One region of the Pseudomonas sp. H3_E04 genome, then DNA from elsewhere that is predicted to be linked to it. Evidence: predicted binding sites of a transcription regulator. Region 1 holds the regulator's gene; the other holds the start of a gene.
The links. Region 1 encodes sigma-54, which starts transcription at its own class of promoters, with help from an activator protein. Its sites were predicted from a motif close to ANTGGCATNNANNTTGCTNT; they were not measured.
Positions count from the first base shown of each region.

Region 2: the regulator sigma-54 is predicted to act here: its motif matches at 3,191-3,210, upstream of flgB (flagellar basal body rod protein FlgB).

Region 1 covers NZ_CP162797.1:5,359,369-5,369,887, reverse strand. Annotated here, with positions in the region: gene mlaE (lipid asymmetry maintenance ABC transporter permease subunit MlaE) at 1-85, opposite strand, end outside; gene AB4N53_RS24110 (ATP-binding cassette domain-containing protein) at 85-894, opposite strand; gene AB4N53_RS24105 (KpsF/GutQ family sugar-phosphate isomerase) at 1,167-2,141, shown strand; gene AB4N53_RS24100 (KdsC family phosphatase) at 2,141-2,665, shown strand; gene lptC (LPS export ABC transporter periplasmic protein LptC) at 2,674-3,246, shown strand; gene lptA (lipopolysaccharide transport periplasmic protein LptA) at 3,233-3,778, shown strand; gene lptB (LPS export ABC transporter ATP-binding protein) at 3,778-4,503, shown strand; gene AB4N53_RS24080 (RNA polymerase factor sigma-54) at 4,670-6,160, shown strand; gene hpf (ribosome hibernation-promoting factor, HPF/YfiA family) at 6,234-6,542, shown strand; gene ptsN (PTS IIA-like nitrogen regulatory protein PtsN) at 6,555-7,019, shown strand; gene rapZ (RNase adapter RapZ) at 7,022-7,879, shown strand; gene AB4N53_RS24060 (HPr family phosphocarrier protein) at 7,895-8,170, shown strand; gene AB4N53_RS24055 (ZIP family metal transporter) at 8,259-9,152, opposite strand; gene AB4N53_RS24050 (superoxide dismutase) at 9,182-9,793, opposite strand; gene AB4N53_RS24045 (hypothetical protein) at 9,795-10,235, opposite strand; gene AB4N53_RS24040 (class II fumarate hydratase) at 10,263-10,519, opposite strand, start outside.
Region 2 covers NZ_CP162797.1:2,806,083-2,816,601, forward strand. Annotated here, with positions in the region: gene flgE (flagellar hook protein FlgE) at 186-1,520, opposite strand; gene flgD (flagellar hook assembly protein FlgD) at 1,552-2,277, opposite strand; gene flgC (flagellar basal body rod protein FlgC) at 2,293-2,736, opposite strand; gene flgB (flagellar basal body rod protein FlgB) at 2,740-3,150, opposite strand; gene cheR (protein-glutamate O-methyltransferase CheR) at 3,521-4,348, opposite strand; gene AB4N53_RS12600 (chemotaxis protein CheV) at 4,395-5,327, opposite strand; gene flgA (flagellar basal body P-ring formation chaperone FlgA) at 5,410-6,171, shown strand; gene flgM (flagellar biosynthesis anti-sigma factor FlgM) at 6,334-6,660, shown strand; gene AB4N53_RS12615 (flagella synthesis protein FlgN) at 6,709-7,176, shown strand; gene AB4N53_RS12620 (flagellar brake protein) at 7,266-8,012, shown strand; gene AB4N53_RS12625 (MFS transporter) at 8,086-9,468, opposite strand; gene AB4N53_RS12630 (glutamine synthetase family protein) at 9,538-10,519, opposite strand, start outside.

The DNA of each region.
Region 1 (10,519 bases):
GGGTCGCTCGACCAAACACCGCGACCGCGTCGATCGCCGATTCGCCGAACCGACGCACGCGTTCCATCAATGAAATTCTGCGCATCAGCGCTTCCCCAGAAGATCTGCGCGGTAATCCGTCGCTGGAAAGTGATACGGCACCGGGCCATCGGGATCGCCGGTCATGAACTGGCGGATACGCGGTTCATCCGAATTCATCAGTTCGTCCGGCGTGCCCTGCCCCAGCACCTGACCATCGCCCACTACATAGATGTAGTCGGCAATGCTCGCGGTTTCCGCCAGGTCATGGGAGACCACGATACTGGTGATTCCCAGTGCATCGTTGAGCAGGCGGATCAGGCGTACCAGCACGCCCATGGCGATCGGGTCCTGGCCCACGAAGGGCTCGTCGTACATGAGAATCTGCGGATCGAGGGCAATCGCCCGGGCCAGCGCAACGCGGCGCTTCATGCCACCGGACAGTTCGTCCGGCATCAGTTCGATCGCGCCACGCAGCCCCACCGCCTGCAATTTGAGCAGGACGATGTCGCGGATCATGTCTTCCGGCAGCTGGGTGTGCACCCGCAGCGGGAAGGCTACGTTCTCGAACACATCGAGGTCGGTGAACAGCGCACCGCTCTGAAACAGCACGCCCATGTGCTTGCGCGCATCGAACAGATCACTGCGCGACAGCGTCGGCAGGTTCTGCCCGTTTACCCAGACTTCGCCGCCGGACGGCCGCAACTGCGCGCCCATCAGGCGCAGCAGCGTGGTCTTGCCGCAGCCGGAAGGCCCCATGATGCCGGTGACCTTGCCGCGCGGGATGCGGATATCGACGTTATTGAAAATGCTCCGCGCACCGCGCTTGAAGGAGACTCCCTTCAGCTCGACCGCGTAGGCGTTATCGGCACTCATCTAAACTCCTTGCGATGCAGCCTCTCACTGGGATGCCAGACTTTCCTCGGAAACACCTGCATCCCGGGCAGGCCGAACTGGCGGCGAACTATATCACTGCAAAGGCTGAGCGCCCAAGCGAGAACCCGGCCAAGATCGCCGACTGAAGAGGGCCTGAGCGAGTTTCAGAGGGTTTTGGTAACCAGTAATGACAAAGCACGTCGAACTTGCGTGAGGCTTTGCCACATAACCGCTATAATCGCCGCCTTTTCATCGGCCCATACGATTCTGACATGAGCAAAACCCGCGACCTGATTCAATCGGCACAACGCACCATCCGCCTCGAAGTGGAAGCCGTCCAAGGCTTGATGGCCCATATCGACGCCGATTTCGTACGCGCCTGCGAGATGATTCTGGCCAGCAAGGGCCGCGTGGTCGTAGTCGGCATGGGCAAATCCGGGCATATCGGCAACAAGATCGCCGCGACCCTGGCCAGCACCGGCACCCCGGCGTTTTTCGTGCATCCGGCCGAAGCCAGCCACGGCGACATGGGCATGATCACCCGCGACGACGTTATTCTGGCCCTGTCGAACTCTGGTTCGACCAATGAAATCGTGACTCTGTTGCCGTTGATCAAGCGCTTGGGCATTCAACTGATCAGCGTCACCGGCAATCCGCAGTCGCCATTGGCGAAGGCAGCCGAGGTCAATCTCAATGTGCATGTCGAGCACGAAGCCTGCCCGCTGAATCTGGCACCGACCTCTTCGACCACCGCCGCGCTGGTCATGGGTGACGCTCTGGCCGTGGCCTTGCTGGAAGCGCGTGGTTTCACCGCTGAAGATTTTGCCTTCTCGCATCCGGGTGGCGCCCTTGGCCGTCGCCTGCTGCTGAAAGTGGAAAACGTCATGCACGCCGGGCAAGAGCTGCCACAGGTACAACGCGGCACCCTGCTCAAAGACGCACTGATGGAAATGACCCGCAAAGGTCTGGGCATGACCGCTATCCTTGAAGCCGACGGCAAGCTCGCCGGGATCTTCACCGACGGTGATTTGCGCCGCACGCTGGATCGCGCCATCGACATCCGCAGCGCCACCATCGATCAGGTGATGACCGCACACGGCAAGACCGCCCGGCCCGACATGCTCGCTGCCGAAGCCCTGAAAATCATGGAAGACCATCGAATCAACGCCCTGGTAGTCGTCGACGAGGAGGATCGCCCGATCGGCGCCTTCAACCTCTCCGACCTGCTGCGCGCAGGAGTCATGTAATGAGCAACGATCTGCTGCAACGCGGCAAAGCGATCAAACTGGCAGTCTTCGACGTCGATGGCGTACTCACCGACGGGCGCCTGTACTTCCTCGAAGACGGCAGCGAGTTCAAGACCTTCAACACCCTCGACGGCCAGGGCATCAAGATGCTGATGAATGCCGGCGTACAAACCGCGATCATCAGCGGTCGCAGGACCCCGGTGGTCGAGCGTCGCGCGAAAAACCTCGGCATCCCCCATCTGTTTCAGGGGCGTGAAGACAAACTGGTGGTACTCGACGGTCTGCTCGCGCAACTGGGCCTAAGCTATGAAGAAGTCGCCTATCTCGGTGACGATCTGCCAGACTTGCCGGTAATCCGCCGTGTAGGGCTGGGCATGGCGGTGGCCAACGCTGCCGATTTCGTCCGCGAACACGCCCACGGCGTTACCCGCGCCCGTGGCGGCGAGGGTGCCGCCCGCGAATTCTGCGAATTGATCCTGCGCGCCCAGGGCCGCCTCGAAGCGGCCAACGCCGCGTACCTGTGAGCCTGACCATGTTTAGCAAAAAGTTTCGCAACTTCCTGCTGTTCGGCTGCATCGCGGCGATTTTCGCTGCGGTCGGCTATTGGAACATCAGCCCGGAGCGTTTCCTCGACAAGCCGCCGGTCTCGACCGCCGAGAATCCGATCGACTGGTACGCGACCAACACGCACACCATTCAGTACCTGCCCGACGGCAAGGTGCAGTACGAGATGACTTCCGACAAGGCCGAGCACGTCAAGGCGACCGATGTCACCCTGGTGACCAAGCCTGACTTGAACATGTATCGCGGTACCGACTTCCCCTGGCACGTGACCAGTGAACGCGGCGAAGTGAACTCGGGCGGTACCGAAGTGGAATTGATCGATTCGGTCCGCGTGCAGCGCACCGATGAGAAAAAGCGCGGCACCCTGATCACCAGCACCCGCATGACCGTGTTCCCGCAGCAGGAATATGCGCAGACTGCGCAACCCGTTAGAATCGAGGGCGCTGGTGGCGTGTCGACTGGCGTCGGAATGAAAGCGTACCTGAAGGACAGCAGGATACACCTGCAATCGAACGTAAGAGGACAGTATGAGGCTCGTTAAAACCCTCCCTATTTTGCTCAGTCTGGGCGCAGCACTGGGAAGCGCGAGCGCCTGGTCCCTGCCGAACGATCAGCAGCAGCCTATCCGCATTCAGGCCGACGACGCCCAACTGGACGACAAGAATGGCATCGCCACCTATAAAGGTGACGTGATCATTACCCAGGGTTCGATGAAGGTCACCGGCAACACCGTGACCATCACCCGCACCCCGACCGGTGATATCGACGTGGTGACTTCAGTCGGCAACCTCGCCTACTTCGAACAGATGCAGACTGCTGGCGACACCAAGCCTGTACAGGGCTGGGGTGTGACGATTCAGTACCATGCCGCGCAAAACCGCGTCGTACTGATCGACAAGGCCAAGGTTGTCGACAAGGACAACAACACCACTCAGGGCGAGAAAATCGTCTACGACACCGTGAAGAAACTGGCCAGCGCCGGTCGCGCCACGGGCAGCAAGGTCACCGAATCGCGTCCGCGCATCGACATGGTGATCCAGCCGAAGAAGAAAACCGAAGAGAAATCCCAGTAATGGCAACTCTGAAAGCTCAGCACCTGGCCAAGGCCTATAAAAGCCGCCAGGTCGTGCGTGACGTCAGCCTGTCGATCGACAGCGGGCAGATCGTCGGCCTGCTCGGCCCGAACGGCGCCGGCAAGACGACGTGCTTCTACATGATCGTTGGCCTGGTGCAGGCAGATCAGGGCCGTGTGCTGATCGATGACCTGGACGTCAGCCACCAGCCGATGCACGGCCGCGCCAAGGCCGGTATCGGCTATCTGCCGCAAGAAGCTTCGATCTTCCGCAAACTGTCGGTTGCCGACAACATCATGGCGATCCTCGAGACCCGCCCGGAACTCGACAAGGCCGGCCGGCGCAAGGAGCTGGAAAGCCTGCTGCAGGAATTCCACATCAGCCACATCCGCGACAACCTCGGCATGAGCCTGTCCGGTGGTGAGCGCCGCCGGGTGGAAATCGCTCGTGCCCTGGCCACTGCGCCGAAATTCATCCTGCTCGACGAACCGTTCGCCGGTGTCGACCCGATCTCGGTCGGCGACATCAAGCAGATCATCCACCACCTCAAGGCCAAGGGCATCGGTGTGCTGATCACCGACCACAACGTCCGTGAAACGCTGGATATCTGCGAAACCGCTTACATCGTCAACGACGGTCAACTGATCGCCGAAGGTGATGCCGAGACCATCCTGGCCAACGATCTGGTCAAGGAAGTGTATCTGGGTCACGAGTTCCGCCTGTAAGCGCGACAGCGCTGTATCGATTCAAGGCGCATTTATCCGCTTTAATTGTTACAGCGCTCTAGGCAAACACTTCAGTTTCAGGCATATAATTTGCTTAAGTTTGGCGCTTCGGCGCCCTGTAGTGTATGGCGCAAAGCGCCGGCGAATAAGGTGTTAAGCCCCTGCCATGAAACCATCGCTAGTCTTGAGAATGGGCCAGCAGCTGACGATGACACCGCAGCTGCAACAGGCCATCCGTCTGCTCCAATTGTCGACCCTGGACCTGCAACAGGAGATCCAGGAGGCTCTGGAATCCAATCCGATGCTCGAGCGCCAGGAAGAAGGCGACGACTTCGACAACGCCGATCCTCTGGCCGACAACGCCGAACAGAAGTCCGCCGAAATACAGGAACCCTCCTATCAGGAAACCGCTCCGACGGTGGACAACCTTGAGGATGGCGAATGGAACGAACGCATCCCTAACGAACTCCCCGTGGATACCGCGTGGGAAGACGTCTACCAGACCAGCGCCAGCAGCCTGCCCAGCAGCGATGACGACGAGTGGGATTTCACCACCCGCACGTCGGCCGGCGAGAGCCTGCAAAGCCATCTGCTGTGGCAACTGAACCTGGCACCGATGTCCGACACCGATCGCTTGATCGCCGTAACTCTGATCGATTGCATCAACAATCAGGGCTATCTGGACGAAACACTCGAAGAAATTCTTGAAGCGTTCGATCCGGAACTGGACATCGAGCTCGATGAAATCGAAGCCGTCCTGCATCGCATCCAGCAATTTGAGCCCGCCGGGATCGGCGCCCGCAACCTCAGCGAATGCCTGCTCCTGCAACTTCGCCAGTTGCCGGCCAAAACACCGTGGCTGGCTGAGGCCAAGCGCCTCGTCGCCGATTACATCGACCTGCTGGGCAGCCGCGATTACAGCCAGTTGATGCGCCGCATGAAGCTCAAGGAAGACGAGCTGCGCCAGGTCATCGAGCTGGTACAGAGCCTCAATCCGCGTCCGGGCTCGCAGATCGAATCGACCGAAGCCGAATACGTCATTCCCGATGTGATCGTGCGCAAGGACAACGAGCGCTGGCTGGTCGAGCTGAACCAGGAATCGGTGCCACGCCTGCGGGTCAACGCCCAGTACGCCGGTTTTGTGAAACGTGCCGACACCAGCGCCGACAACACTTTCATGCGCAACCAGCTGCAGGAAGCCCGCTGGTTCATCAAGAGCCTGCAGAGCCGCAACGAAACCCTGATGAAAGTGGCCACGCAGATCGTCGAACATCAGCGCGGTTTCCTCGAATACGGCGACGAAGCGATGAAGCCGCTGGTGCTGCATGACATCGCCGAAGCGGTCGGCATGCACGAATCGACGATTTCCCGGGTGACCACGCAAAAGTTCATGCATACCCCGCGCGGTATTTATGAGCTGAAATACTTTTTCTCCAGCCACGTCAGCACCTCCGAAGGCGGCGAATGCTCGTCCACGGCGATTCGCGCGATCATCAAGAAACTGGTCGCCGCGGAAAATCAGAAAAAGCCGTTGAGTGACAGCAAGATCGCTGGTTTACTGGAGGCACAAGGCATTCAGGTGGCTCGCCGCACCGTCGCCAAGTACCGCGAATCCCTCGGAATCGCGCCTTCGAGCGAACGCAAGCGGTTGATGTAAGCCACGTTACAGCGTTCCAGTGGCAGGCTTTTCGGCCTGCCGCTTTATGCACTGGCAACGAAGGAGAAGCTGTATGCAAGTCAACATCAGTGGACACCAACTGGAAGTGACCCAACCTCTGCGTTCCTACATCGAGGAAAAACTCCAACGACTGGAGCGACATTTCGACAAGATCACCAACGTGCAAGTCACGATGTGCGTCGAAAAGCTGAAGCAGAAGATCGAAGCCACCTTGCATATCCCCGGCAGCGAAGTGGTCGCCAACGCAGAAGATACCGACATGTACGCTGCGATCGACTCACTCACCGACAAGCTGGATCGCCAACTCAAAAAGCATAAGGAAAAGACCCAGAGCCTCCTCCAGGGCGCAACCGGTCGTTAACACCCCTATCCCATGATCCGACTTGAAACCATCCTGACCCCCGGCCGTTCCCAGGTGAACGCGCCGGGCGGCAGCAAGAAAAAAGCCCTCGAACAAATTGCCAACCTGATCCACCGCGAAGTGCCGGATCTGGCGATGCAGGATGTTTTCGAGGCGCTGATCGCCCGTGAAAAACTCGGCTCCACCGGTTTTGGCAACGGCATCGCCATCCCCCACTGCCGCCTCAAGGGCTGCGCGGGACCGGTGAGCGCCCTGTTGCACCTCGAAGCCCCGATCGATTTCGACGCCATCGACGGCGCCCCGGTTGACCTGTTGTTTGTGCTGCTGGTCCCGGAAGCCGCGACCGATGCGCATCTGGAGTTGCTGCGCCAGATCGCCAGCATGCTCGACCGCAAGGAAGTGCGCGACAAATTGCGCAGCGCTCCGAGCAATGAAGCCTTGTTCCAGGTTGTACTGGACGAGCAGAACGGGCACTAATCATGCGTTTGATCATTGTCAGTGGCCGTTCGGGCTCGGGTAAAAGTACCGCCCTGAATGTCCTTGAGGACAACGGCTACTACTGCATCGACAATCTGCCGGCCGGTTTGCTGCCGGAACTGGCCGAGCGGGCGCTGATTCACACGGAGCTGGCGCAGCCGCTGGTCGCCGTGTCGATCGACGCACGCAACCTGCCGAGCCATCTGTCACGCTTCCCTGAATTGCTCGAAGACGTGCGCGCCAAACACATCAAGTGCGATGTGCTGTATCTGGACGCCGACGAGGAAACCCTGCTCAAGCGTTTTTCCGAGACCCGTCGTCGCCACCCGTTGAGTAACGCCAATCGCTCACTGGCTGAAGCAATTCATGATGAAAGCGCCCTGCTCGGCCCGATCGCCGATTTGGCCGACCTGAAAATCAACACCACCAGCCTGAACCTCTATCAGCTTCGCGACACCCTGAAGCTGCGCCTGCTGAATCAGCCGGAACCCGGTACTGCGTTTCTGGTTGAATCATTTGGCTTCAAGCGCGGCATGCCGGTCGATGCTGACCTGGTCTTCGACGTGCGCTGCCTGCCCAACCCGTACTGGAAACCGGAGCTCCGTGCGCAGTCCGGCCTTGATGCACCGGTGGCCGAGTACCTGGCGCAGCAGCCGGATGTCGAAGAAATGTATCAGGACATCTACACCTATTTGAGCAAGTGGCTGCCACGTTTCGCCGCCAGCAACCGCGCCTACGTCACCATTGCCATCGGCTGCACCGGCGGGCACCACCGCTCCGTCTACCTGACCGAACGTCTGGGTCAGGCCCTGCAGAAAACCCTGAAGAACGTCCAGGTTCGCCACCGCGACCTCACTTAAAGGATTCACACCGCGATGCCTGCTCGTGAAATCGAAATCATCAATAAGCTGGGTCTGCATGCGCGGGCATCAGCCAAGTTCGTCGGCGTGGCCGGTCAGTATCCAGACTGCACGATCAGAGTGGGCCGTACGCCTGAGACGGCTGTCGACGGCAAGAGCATCATGGCGATGATGATGCTCGCGGCGGGCAAGGGCACCAAAATTTATTTGAGTACTGAAGGGCATCAGGAACAGGAAGCGCTGGATGCGCTGGTGGCGTTGATCAACAACTATTTCGACGAAGGTGGCTGACAGCCAAAGTCAAAATATCGCAGCCTGCGGCAGCTCCTACAGGGAACGCATCAGGAGCTGCCGCAGGCTGCGATCTTTTGATCTTCTTTCACCCCAACGCCGTATCCATCACCATCATCAGACAAAACCCGATCAACAGGCCCAGACTGGCCAGCTTGTCGTGCGCATGACGACGCGATTCCGGAATCACTTCGTGGGTCACTACCAGCAACATCGCCCCCGCCGCCAGTGCCAGCCCCAGCGGCAACAGCACCTGAGCCAGACTGACCAGCCACGCACACAGCAGCGCAAATACCGGTTCGACCAGCCCTGACGCCGCGCCGATCAGAAACGCCCTGACCCGCGACATTCCCGCCCCGGCCAACACCAAAGCAATCACCAGACCTTCCGGCACATCCTGCAACGCAATGCCCATCGCCAGACTGTCGGCGTCCGCCATCCCGCCTCCGGCAGATACGCCAACCGCCATGCCTTCCGGAATGTTGTGCGCGATAATGGCGAACACGAACAGCCAGATTCGCGGTGGAATCACCGGATGCTCCAGCGTGCCGACGAGCATCTCCGGCGAGGCACCGGAAACGCGCCGATCCACCAGATACAGGCCGAACGCACCGAGCAGAATGCCAAAGCAGATCAGGCCACTGGCGGCCCACGGCGTCAGACCAAGACTTTCGGCCGCAGCGATCCCCGGCACGATCAACGAAAATGCCGTCGCCGCCAGCATCACCCCGGCACCAAACCCAAGCAAGGTATCGCTGAGTGCCTGCGGCATGCGCCGGATCACTAGCACCGGCACCGCGCCGAGCGCCGTGCCCAAGGCGCAAATGGCGCCGCCCTGCAATGCGCGCAGCAATCTGGGTTCCAGATTCAGCCATTGCACACCGTGGGCGACCAGTAAAGTCATACCCGCCAACAGCAACAGCGAACCCACCGCGTAACGAAACATGCGCCCGCTGCCAATCGCCAGTGTTTCCGTGCCCATACTCAGCCCTGATTGTTTTTATTGAAGGCTTAAACCAGTGCGGCCTGATAGCGCGCAGCAACTTCCGGCCAGTTGATCACGTTGTAAAACGCGTTGATGTATTCCGGACGACGGTTCTGGTAGCGCAGGTAGTAGGCATGTTCCCAGACGTCGAGCCCGAGAATCGGGGTGTTGCCGTTCATCAACGGACTGTCCTGGTTACCGCTGCTTTCCACGACCAGTTTTTTCTCCGGGGTCACGCTGAGCCACGCCCAACCGCTGCCGAAACGGGTCAGCGCGGCTTTGGTGAACGCTTCCTTGAAACTGTCGAGTCCGCCCAGTTGCTCGTCGATAGCCTTGGCCAGCGCGCCGTCGGGCTTGCCGCCACCGTTGGGCACCATCACTTCCCAGAACAGCGAATGATTGGCGTGCCCGCCGCCCTGATTGATCACCGCCGCGCGAAGTTTTTCCGGCAGTTGCTGGACGCTGGCAACGAGTTTTTCCACCGGCCATTCGGCAAACTCGGTGCCTTCTACGGCGGCGTTGAGGTTATTGATGTAGGTCTGGTGATGCTTGGTGTAATGGATCTCCATGGTCTGCGCATCGATGTGCGGCTCGAGGGCATCGTAGGCGTAAGGCAAGGCAGGCAAGGTAAAAGCCATTTCAGTGGACTCCATACTGATGAGAAGTTGAGGCGCGGCGGGCATTGCCGGTGTCCGGATGCAGCAGGCGCTGGGTGCGCGGGTACTCGCCGTGCTCGCTGATGAAATTCAACAGTTCGACATAGGTCTTGCTGCTCTGGCGCAACGCCGCTTCACGCAGGGCCGGACGCAAGCGCTCGTCCTGCATGGTCTGCAACAAGCGCTGGTGGATGGCGCAGAGATACTCGGCGCTCTCCTCCGGTTGATTCAGGCGCAGATGCAGGTCGGCGAGGTTGTGATGAGAGACGACGCAGGCCGCCACCGCTTCGTCGGCATCCGCCCAGCGTTCGAACAACACTTGCGCCAGGGCCAGCGCTTGCAGGTACGCCTCGCGGGCGTCGATCAATTCGCCCAGCATGAAGCAGCGATTGGCCCGTTCGATCGTGCGTTTCCAGTGCTCCATGGTGAGCCTCCAAAGCGGTTGCGGGGTTTACACGCCGCCGGCGGTGAGTTTCTCGGGGTTGAGCAACTCTTCCAGCTGGCTACGCGACAGATCGGTGTGTTCCAGGGCGACGTCGATCACCGGGCGGCCTTCCTTGTAAGCCTGCTTGGCGATTTCGGCGGCTTTCTGGTAACCGATGATGGGGTTGAGCGCGGTGACCAGAATCGGGTTGCGCGACAACGCTTCTTGCAAGCGCGATTCGTTGACCTTGAAAGTAGCGATTGCCTTGTCACCGAGCAGGCGAC
Region 2 (10,519 bases), 2.6 Mb from region 1:
TTGCTTACTTTTTTTGGCGCTTGTAAAAAAGTAAGTCGCCGTAAGGGCGAAACCGTAATCAGCAACACCCGCAGAAACGGATATACACCCAAAACCCCAACAGCCTGGTCGGCCCAAAGGCCGCCACGACCCAAAAAAAAGCCCCTCAAAACCGAGGGGCCCAAAAAACCAGTCAGAAACCCGAATCAGGTCATCTGAATAATGGTCTGCATAATCGTGCTCTGCGTCGAAATGGTCTTCGCGTTCGCTTGATAGTTGCTCTGACCCTTGATCAGATCAACCAGCTCATTGGTCAGGTTAACGTTCGACTCTTCCAGCGAGTTCGACACCACCTCACCCAACGTACCGGTCTTCGGCGCGTCGTAGCCCGGAATGCCCGAAGCGAAAGTCTCTTTCCAGCTAGTGCCACCGACAGCCTGCAAGCCCTGTTCGTTGGTGAAGCTGGCCAGCGCAACCTGACCGATCGCCTTGCTCTGGTTGTTGCTGAAGTTGGCGAACAGCGTACCGGTGCCGTCGATGGTCAGGTTAGTGATCTGGCCAGTGGCGTAACCATCCTGAGTCGGGATCGTACGCGAGGTATCAGCGTTGTACTGCGTGGTGTTGGCCATCGAGATGGTCACGCCATTCGGGTTCGCTGCCGCGCCGTTAGGCGTAAACACGCCATTGGTCACAGTGCCCGGCACCCAGCCGGTCATCTTCAGATCGCTGCTGATGATCGGGTTGGCCGGATCCGCCGGGTTAGGCGTGCTCACCTGAACCAGCTTGCCGGAGCTGTCGAACGACAATGTCGAAGCGACCGGCGCAGTGGTCACAGGGTTGCTGCCGGTAGCGTCCGGGTTACGGCCATCGACCAGGGTGTAAACCTTCCAGGTGTTCCCGCCAGTCTTGACCATGTACTGGTCCATGACGTGGGCGTTGCCCTGGGTGTCATAGATCGGTGTGCTGAACGACTTGGTGTACGTTTCCGGCTTCGACGGGTCGAACGTCACGGCGCTGGCGCCGGTATCGACGATCACTGGCGAAGACGAATTGAGGTTGATGCTCGAGGTCACCGCAGAAGACGACTTCGGCGCCAGGTTCGAGGTGTCGATCTTCAGATCGGTCAACACGCCGTTGATGATCTTGCCGTTGGCATCCACACCGTAACCCTGCAGACGCGAGGTGTAGTCGGTGTTGGTGATGTAACCGGCGTTGTCGACCTTGAACGTACCGGCACGGGTGTACGAGATCGAGCCGTTGTTGCTCATGGTGAAGAAGCCGGAACCGTTGATGCCCATGTCCAGCACGTTGCCAGTGTTGTTGATGTCACCCTGGGTGAACTGCTGGGAAACGTTGGCCAGGCGTACGCCGTTACCGATGACTTTGCTGCCGCTGCCCAGACGAGTTGACGAATAGACGTCTTCGAATTCTGCGCGCGAGGATTTGAAACCGGCGGTGGCGACGTTGGCGATGTTGTTGCCGGTTACGTCGAGTTGTTTGTTGGCGGCATAGAGACCGCTAAGGCCGATGTTAAAAGACATGTTCCACTCCTTCGTGCCGGGTTAGTCGGCTCTATATACCAATGGTTTGTACTTTGGACAGGGCAACGGTGCCCTTGCCGGCCAGGTTGAGCATCAGCTCGCCACCGGTCTGGCTGATCGTCACGCTGTTGACGGTCGCTGGCAGGTAAGTCGCCAGGTCGGTCGCGGTGCCGTTGATCGGTGCGTTGGCCTTGAACGTGTAAGTGCCGACCGGAACCACGGTGCCGGCGGTGTCCTTGCCGTCCCAAGTGAAACTGGCATCGCCGGCAGCGCGGCTGCCCAGGTCGATGGTGCGCACGGTCTTGCCGTCCTTGTCGGTAATGGTCACGGTGCCGCCGGCAATCGACGAAGGCACGGTGACCGAACCGGTCAGGCCTTTGCTCGGGTCATCGAGCTGGGCGGTGTTGGTCTGCACGATCACGTTGCGACCGACCAGCGACGACGCTTGCAGCGCCTGCGACGAGTTGTAGTTGCCGGCCAGGCCACTGACAGTGGAGTTCAGCGTGGTGATGCCTTCAAGGCTGCTGAACTGCGCCAACTGCGCGACGAAGGCGCTGTTGTCCTGCGGGTCGAGCGGGTTCTGGTTTTTCAGCTGGGTGACCAGCAACTGCAGGAATGCATCCTTGCCCAGCGCTTGACCGCCGGTGGCACTGTTGGTCGCCGAAGCAATGCCACCCGACGTAGTGCTACTCGTCTTCGACGAGTTGGCCAGGATGTCATTCATGCTCAGGCTGCTGGTGGTATCCGTAACGCTCATGGCACTCGCCCCTTATTACTGACCGAGGGTCAGTACCTTCTGCATCATGGTTTTGGCGGTGTTCATCATTTCGGCGTTGGTCTGGAACGACCGGCTCGCGGAAATCATGTCAGCCATTTCTTCCACCACGTTGACGTTCGGGTAGTAAACGTAGCCCTTGGCGTCGGCAGCCGGATGGTTCGGCTCGTAGCGCGCTTCGAGGTTGCTCTGGTCTTCGACAACGCCGAGTACCTGCACGCCCTGCCCGGCCGCGTCCTGGTTCTGGAACAGCGAGTTGCTGCCGCCGGCCTGGCCGCCCTGGAACATGGTGGCGAACACCGGGTGACGGGCGCGGTAGGTCTGGTCGATGCTCGACGAGACGGTTTCGGCGTTGGCGATGTTCGAGGCCACGGTGTTCAGACGCGTGGTCTGCGCGCTCATGCCGCTGCCGGCAATGTTGAAAACGCTGGACAGGGACATGGATTATTCTCCGCGCAGGGCTGACACCAGCCCTTTGAATTTGCTGTTGAGCAAGGTGAAGCTGGCCTGGAAGCCGACGGCGTTTTCCGCGTAGTTCGACTGTTCCAGTTGAGCGTCGACGGTGTTCTGGTCGATAGAAGGCTGCATCGGCGTGCGATACATCAGCGACTCGTCGCCGTTGCCCAGCCCTTCAGCCTCGATGTGCCGGCTGTTGGTCATGTTCAGGGCAAAGTGGCCGCCGGTCTTGGTCTTCTCGGTCTGTGCTTCGAGCACTTTGGAGAAATCCAGATCCCGCGCCTTGTAGTTCGGGGTGTCGGCGTTGGCGATGTTGTTGGCCAGCACTTCGGCACGCTGGGCGCGGAAGCCCAATGCCTTTTCGTGAATGCCCAGCGCTTTGTCGAAGCTGATGCTCATGTCGGGAACCTTCAGGTGACCGGTTTTTCGTATCTGAGCTTTAGCAAGCGCCGTGCCAAATGGAAGAACCCCCGTATTCCGGGGCTTTGCGCCGAACAGGCAAAGCGGCAATGCCAGAAAAGCGGCAACCGGTTACCGCCGGATGCCGCTTTTCTGCCGCTTGCCGTCGTTGCCAGGTCAGCGCAGATCCGTGTGGGAGCGAGCCTGCTCGCGAAGGGGGCGTGTCAGGCGCCAACTGTCTTACGGACAGACCGCTTTGGCGAACAGGCTGCTCCCACAGGGGGTTTGTGGTGTTCGTGGAAAATAATTCGGGCATAAAAAAACGGGAGGCCTTTGCGGGCTTCCCGTTTTTTGTATCAGCGCAAACCGCTTATTTCGCCTTGTAGATAATCCCCGGGCTGCACTGAACCATCTGGTAATGATCCGGCAAACCGTTCAGCGCTTCCGAAGCGCCAAGGAACAGGTACCCGCCCGGCTTCAACGTGCTGTGAATGCGCAACAGGATGTCCTTCTTCACTTCGGCAGAGAAGTAGATCAACACGTTGCGGCAGAACACGATGTCGAACTTGCCCAGCGCTGCGTAGCTGTCGAGCAGGTTAAAGGAGCGGAATTCCACCCGGCTCTTGATCGGCGCCTTGACCACCCAGCGCCCCGGCCCCTTCGGGTCGAAGTAGCGCTGCAGGCGATCCGGCGACAAACCTCGACCGATCGCCAGGCTGTCGTACTCGCCGGTCTTGCAGTTATTGAGCATCAGCCCCGACAGATCAGTGGCAACGATCTGCACGCCCATCTTCAACTGGCCAAGGTTGCTGCGCTCGAACTCGTCGATCGACATCGACAGCGAGTACGGTTCCTGCCCCGACGAGCAGGCCGCCGACCAGATCCGCAGACGCTGGTTGGGGCTGGCCTTGATCGCTTCCGGCAGTACCTTGTTCTTCAAGACTTCAAACGGATAGGTGTCGCGAAACCACAGGGTTTCGTTGGTCGTCATGGCATCGACCACCTGCTCGCGCAAACCGCTGCGCGGCTGGGTCTGGATGCGCTGTACCAGCTCACCCAGGGACTTGATGCCTTGCTGCTCCATCAGTTTGTTGAGACGGCTCGAGACCAGATACTGCTTGTTTTCACCGAGCAGAATGCCACAGGCTTTTTCCAGGAAGACCCGGAACTGTTCGAAATCCAAATTACCCGTAGACAATGATGCCGCCTCTTAAATCGTGTTGAACGCCAGGGACAGAAGGTCCCTAGCTGATATCTGCAGCTTTGATCCGGTCGACTACCCGGGATGCGAGGTCATCAGGACGGAATTTGGCCAGAAAGTCATCAGCACCGACTTTCTTCACCATCGCCTGATTGAATACCCCCGACAACGAAGTATGCAGGATGATATGGAGCTTTTGCATGCGCGCGTCGCCGCGGATTTCCGCCGTCAGGGTGTACCCGTCCATCTCCGGCATCTCGATGTCGGAAATCATCATCAGGAACTCTTCTTCCGGCTTCTTGCCCTCGTCGACCAGCTTGCGCAGGTAATCCAGCGCCTGCTTGCCGTCGTTCAGCGCCACCACTTCGACACCGATGGTCTGCAGACAACGCGTGACCTGCTTGCGCGCCACCGACGAGTCATCGACCGTCAGTACCCGCAGCGACAGCGCCTTGGTCTGCGTCTCGACATCGACCACGCCCACCGAAATCGCTTCCGGGGTCGGCGCCACTTCAGCCAGCACCTTCTCGACGTCGATGATTTCGACCAACTGGTTGTCGACCCGCGTCACAGCGGTCAGGTAATGATCGCGACCGGTGCCCTTGGGTGGCGGATGGATCTCTTCCCAGTTCATGTTGACGATGCGCTCCACCGAGCGGACCAGGAAACCCTGGGTCTTGGTGTTGTACTCCGTGATGATCACGAACGGGCTGTTCTTGTCTTTCAACGCACCGGAGCCCGTTGCCATTGCCAGATCCAGGATCGGAATGGTCGCTCCCCGTATATTCGCTACCCCGCACACGACAGGACTGGATTTGGGCATCAAGGTCAGGGACGGGCACTGCAACACTTCCCGCACCTTGAACACGTTGATCCCGTAGAGCTGCGGCCCGTCGAGACGGAACAACAGCAGCTCGAGGCGATTCTGCCCTACCAGTTGCGTGCGCTGGTTCACCGAATCCATTACACCAGCCATGCCCAGACTCCTACATCAACGCCAAGTGTTGTTGCGACGCACATTCATTGCTAAACGGCACGGCGCTTGCTTTTTAACTCGTATGAACGCTCAAACGACATTTTCCCGACGCCTGACCTCTACCCTTCGCAAAGGGCTTTGCGCGGTGGCCGCCGTTTGCTGCTCGCTTGCTGGCAGTCCTGCCAATGCAGATGCGGTTACCTTGCCTGATATGCTTATCGGCGTGACTCAGGGCTTTCTTGAATTCACCGTAGAAGACTATTTGGCTTCCAGTCAAACCGAAGGCCGCTACGAAATCGAAGTCAACCAGCTCGACCCGCGCATGCGCATGCCCATGTGCGACAAGGAATTGACAGCGACTCTGGAGAGCCCGGCACGCCCGCTGGGGCGCGTTACGGTGAAGGTTCGCTGCGAAGGCAGTTCGCCCTGGACGGTGTTCGTACCCGCTCAAGTCCGCCTGTTTCGCGAGATCGTAACGACCACTCGTCCGCTGAAACGCGCCGGCATTATCGAGCCGCAGGATGTGACTTTGCGCGAGCGCGATGTCAGCACGATCAATCAGGGTTTCCTGACCTCCGTCGACGAAGCGATCGGGCAGAAACTTACCCGACCAACGGTCGCCGATCAGGTCATCACACTGGTGCATCTGGAACAGGCCGAAGTCGTGCGCAAGGGTGACCAAGTGGTGATCACTGCGCGCAGTGGCACCCTTGCCGTACGCATGCCGGGCGAAGCGCTCTCCAATGGCGGCATGAAAGAACAGATTCGAGTAAAAAACCTTAATTCTCAAAGAGTTATCAAGGCGCAGGTGATTGCGCCGGGACAGGTCGAAGTGGCCATGTAAAAGCCTCGAGGAGAAAACTGGCGCCGATCCCGTCGCTTCCCTAAACTGTGCCGCAGCAGGTCTCGCAACGGCGCATGCAAGCTTATGGTTGATTGGGCCTAAAGTTTTTCAGGGGATAGCCGAAAACATGGCAAGCGTCCAAATTCCCAGAGGTTTTTTATCATGGTTATCGATTTCAACCGATTGAACAGTTCCTCGTCACTAACCGGCAGCACACGTACCAGCAACGCCAAGGAAAGCGCTGAAAACAGCCCCTCCGCGCCGCTGAATACCCAGGCCGAACAGGCCAATGTCGCCAAAAGCGGGGAGTCGGTACACCTCAGCAATGAGGCTCAACAGTTGCAGAAGGTCACTGACAAGCTGCGCGATCAGCCTGCTGTCGACAAAGCCCGTGTGGCCGAGTTGAAAGCCGCGATTGCCGATGGCAGCTATAAAGTCGACAGCAACCGTGTAGCCAGCAAACTGCTCAACTTCGAAGCCCAGCGCTAGGCTTTTGCCGGCGCCAGGCTTTTGGACGCTTAAACCCCAAGGCCAGCCATGCACGACACTAACTTATTGCAACTGATCAACGACGACTTTGCTCCAGCGCAACAATTGCTGGAGTTATTGCAAACCGAATCCCTCGCTTTGCATGGTCGCGACATGCCGTTGCTGGAAGAAATTCTGGCGACCAAGCAAGCGTTGATCATTCTGCTCGAGCAGCATGGCCGCAAGCGCAGCGAAATCCTCGCCAGCCTCAACCTGCCGACCGATCGCACAGGTCTTGAGCAACTGGCCAGCCAGTCGAGCATTGGCGACCAGTTGCTGACCCAGGGCGATGCCCTGACCGCGCTGATCGCCCAATGCCAGGCGGCCAACGTCAAGAACGGCCAGTCGATCCAGATCCAGCAGGCGACCACCGCCAATCAGCTGAAGATCCTCACCGGCGGTGAGCCGCCAGCGCTGTACGACGCCAGCGGGACCTTTGCCAAACCGGTCAAGCCGCGAACGCTCAGCCAGGCATGAGCCATTCGCTGGCCCTGCACTATCCACTTGCGCAACATGCTGGCAAAATACTGGCCAGTCGTCTTATTTTGTCTGGAGATTGAAGAACCGTGTCCAACACCCTAAGCGCGGATGATGCTCCGCAGCCTCCGAAGGTGCTCACCACGCCACTGGAAATCTCCAGCAACCTGCGCCAGCTGCAAGACAGCCACGATCCGCTGATCATCACCTTCCATGAACGCAGCCAGCGCTTTCAGAGTTACCTGATCAAGGTCGACCGCGAAACCGCAACGATCGCACTGGACGAAATGATCCCGCGCGATGGCGAGCGCTTCCTCCAGGCTGGCGAACCGTTCAAGGTCGAAGGCTTTCATGACGGCGTGCGCATCGCCTGGGAATGCAACGGCACGCTGAACATCGAAGAATCCGACGGTGACCGTTTCTACACCGGCGACCTGCCAAGCGAAGTGGTCTATCACCAGCGCCGTAACGCCTTCCGCGCTGCGTTGAAGCTCACCGATCTGGTCAGCGTTGAACTGGGCGGCGAAAAGCTCAAGGTTCCTCTGCACGGCAAGCTGCTGGATATCTCCGCCACTGGCTGCAAATTCCGCTTCGAAGGCGACATCACTGATCGCCTGCAACTGGGCCAGGTCTACGATCGCCTGATCGCCCCGCCGCTGTTCGGCAACCAGCCAACATCGGTCGAACTGCGCTATCTGCATTTCGAAGAAAAACTCAACATCACCTTCGCCGGGCTGCGCTTCCACAACATCAGTGGCCAGGCTGCGCGCAACGTCGAGCGTTTTGTTTACCAGTTGCAACGTGAAGCACGGCGTTTCGACAAAGACGATCTCTGAGTCGCAGCGATCAATAAAAAGGGCAGTCCTGTGCGGGACTGCCCTTTTTCATGCGCGGACGTTTATCTTCGGCTCAGGGCCTGCCGCCACTGATATCCGGCGCAGGCTTGTCGTCATCGCCGCTGTCCGGTTCGGTTTCAACGACCGCTCCCGGCTGAGCTTCGGGCTCCGGTTCGGGATTGCTCGGCGCCGGGTCCTGGACCATCTGCTCCTGCACCACCTGCTCATCGACACGCGGGTCAAGCGCCGCCACCAGCGGCGAGCTCGACATGCTGTCCGGCATTGCCACGTGATGCAGCGGTGCGTCGTCGACCTGGTGCAGGTTGGTGACCGCTTTCGGACGAATCCGCCAGACCAGCACCAGCGCGAAGAAACTGAAGAACGCATACAGGCTCTGACTGCCGAGAAACTTCATCAGTACACCCGCCAGCAGCGGCCCGATGCTCGCGCCGACGCCGTAAGTCACCAGCAACATGGCGGTCAGCGACACTCGGCGATCGCCTTCGACGTGGTCGTTGGAAAACGCCACCGCCAGCGGATACAGGCAGAATTGCACCAGCGAACAGAAGAAGCCGACGACGAACAGCACCTCCAGCGGCACCTGCGGCATGATCGCCAACGGCAACGCCGCAACCGCCAGAAACCCGGCAAAGCAGCGAATCAGCAGCGCACGGTCATAACGGTCGGACAACCAGCCCAACGGCCACTGCACCAGCAAACCGGCAAAAATGCAGCTACCCATGAACAGACCGACCTGCTCGGTCGACAGCCCCTGCTGCGAGGCATACAGCGGCGCCAGACCGTAGAACGAACCGATGATCAGACCGGCGCCGAGCACCGTGCTCAGCGATTGCGGCACGCGTTTGATGAAGAAGCGCGGCTCCATCGGAGCGGGGTGCAGGGGCGCCGGGTGAATCCGTCGGGTCAACGTTACCGGCACCAGACACAGGGCAAAGCACAGCGCGACCAGCATCAGCAGTTCCAGACCGAGGCCGGGGTGCATGACCAGAATCAGCTGGCCCAGCACCAGGCCCAAATACGAGGCGATCATGTAACCGCTGAACACCAGCCCGCGCTGATTGGCATCGGCCTGCTCGTTGAGCCAGCTCTCGATGACCATGTACTGACACATCATGCCGAGACCGACGATGGTCCGCAGCACCAGCCACGCCGGCAGCCAGTCCACCAGACCATGGCCGAGCACCGCCGCGCCGACGATCCCGGCACACGCCGAGTACGCACGGATATGCCCGACCCGGGCAATCAGGCGATGGCCGATCTTGCCGCCCAGCACCAGACCGAAATAGTTGGCCGCCATCAGCGCACCGACCCACAGCCCGTCGACGTTGTCGGCGGCCAGACGCAAAGCCAGATAAGTAGAAAGAAGGCCTGAGCCGATCAACATCATCAGCGAGGCGAAATACAGCGCTCGAAAGGATTTCCAGATTTGGCGCATCGGCGTTCCGAGCGGCTCCTTGCAGTAAATACCGAGCAGTCAGAACGACTGCCCGGCAGCAGCGATACGTCAGGCCTGGGCGGCCAGCACACGGCGCTCCCAGGGAGTGATTTCATCAAAGAAGCTGGTCAACTCCATGGTCTTCGAAGCGATGTAGCCTTCGATGAACTCCGACCCGAACAGTTCCCTCGCCAACTGGCTACGTTTCAGACGCTCAAGCGCGGCGTGCAAGGTACACGGCAAGGCCAGATTATCCGGCACGGTGAATTCACCCTGGATTGCCGCGCTCGGCTCCAGTTCCTGCTCGATGCCATGCAAACCCGCAGCCAGACTGGCGGCGATCGCCAGATACGGATTGGCGTCGGCGCCCGGCAGACGATTTTCGACCCGACGTGCGACCGGCGAGCTGGCGGGAATACGCAAGCCGGCGGCGCGATTGTCATGGGACCAGCAGGCATTGTTCGGCGACGCGTACGGATGACACAGGCGCTGATAGGAATTCACGTTGGGCGCAAACAGTGCGGTGAAATCGGCGAGGCCTGCCTGTTGCCCGCCGATGAAGTGGCGGAACATCGACGTCGGCTCGCCGTTCGAGTCAGTGAAGACATTCCTGCCGCTGCCGATTTCAACGATGCTCTGGTGAATATGCATTGAACTGCCTGGCGTGTGCGCCAGCGGTTTGGCCATGCACACCACGCTCAGGCCATGCTTGAGCGCGACTTCCTTGAGCAGGTGTTTGAACAGGAACGTCTGATCGGCCAGCAGCAGCGGGTCGCCGTGCAGCAGATTGATCTCGAACTGGCTGACGCCCATTTCATGCATGAAGGTGTCGCGCGGCAGGCCGAGGGCGGCCATGCATTTATACACTTCGCTGAAGAACGGCCGCAGACCGTTGTTGGAACTGACGCTGAACGCCGACTGGCCATCCTCGCGGCGGCCGTCGAGGCCAATCGGCGGACGGAACGGCTGAGTCGGATCGGTGTTCGGTGCGAAGACAAAAAATTCCAGTTCGGTCGCCACCACCGGCGCCAGACCGTGCGCGGCATATCGG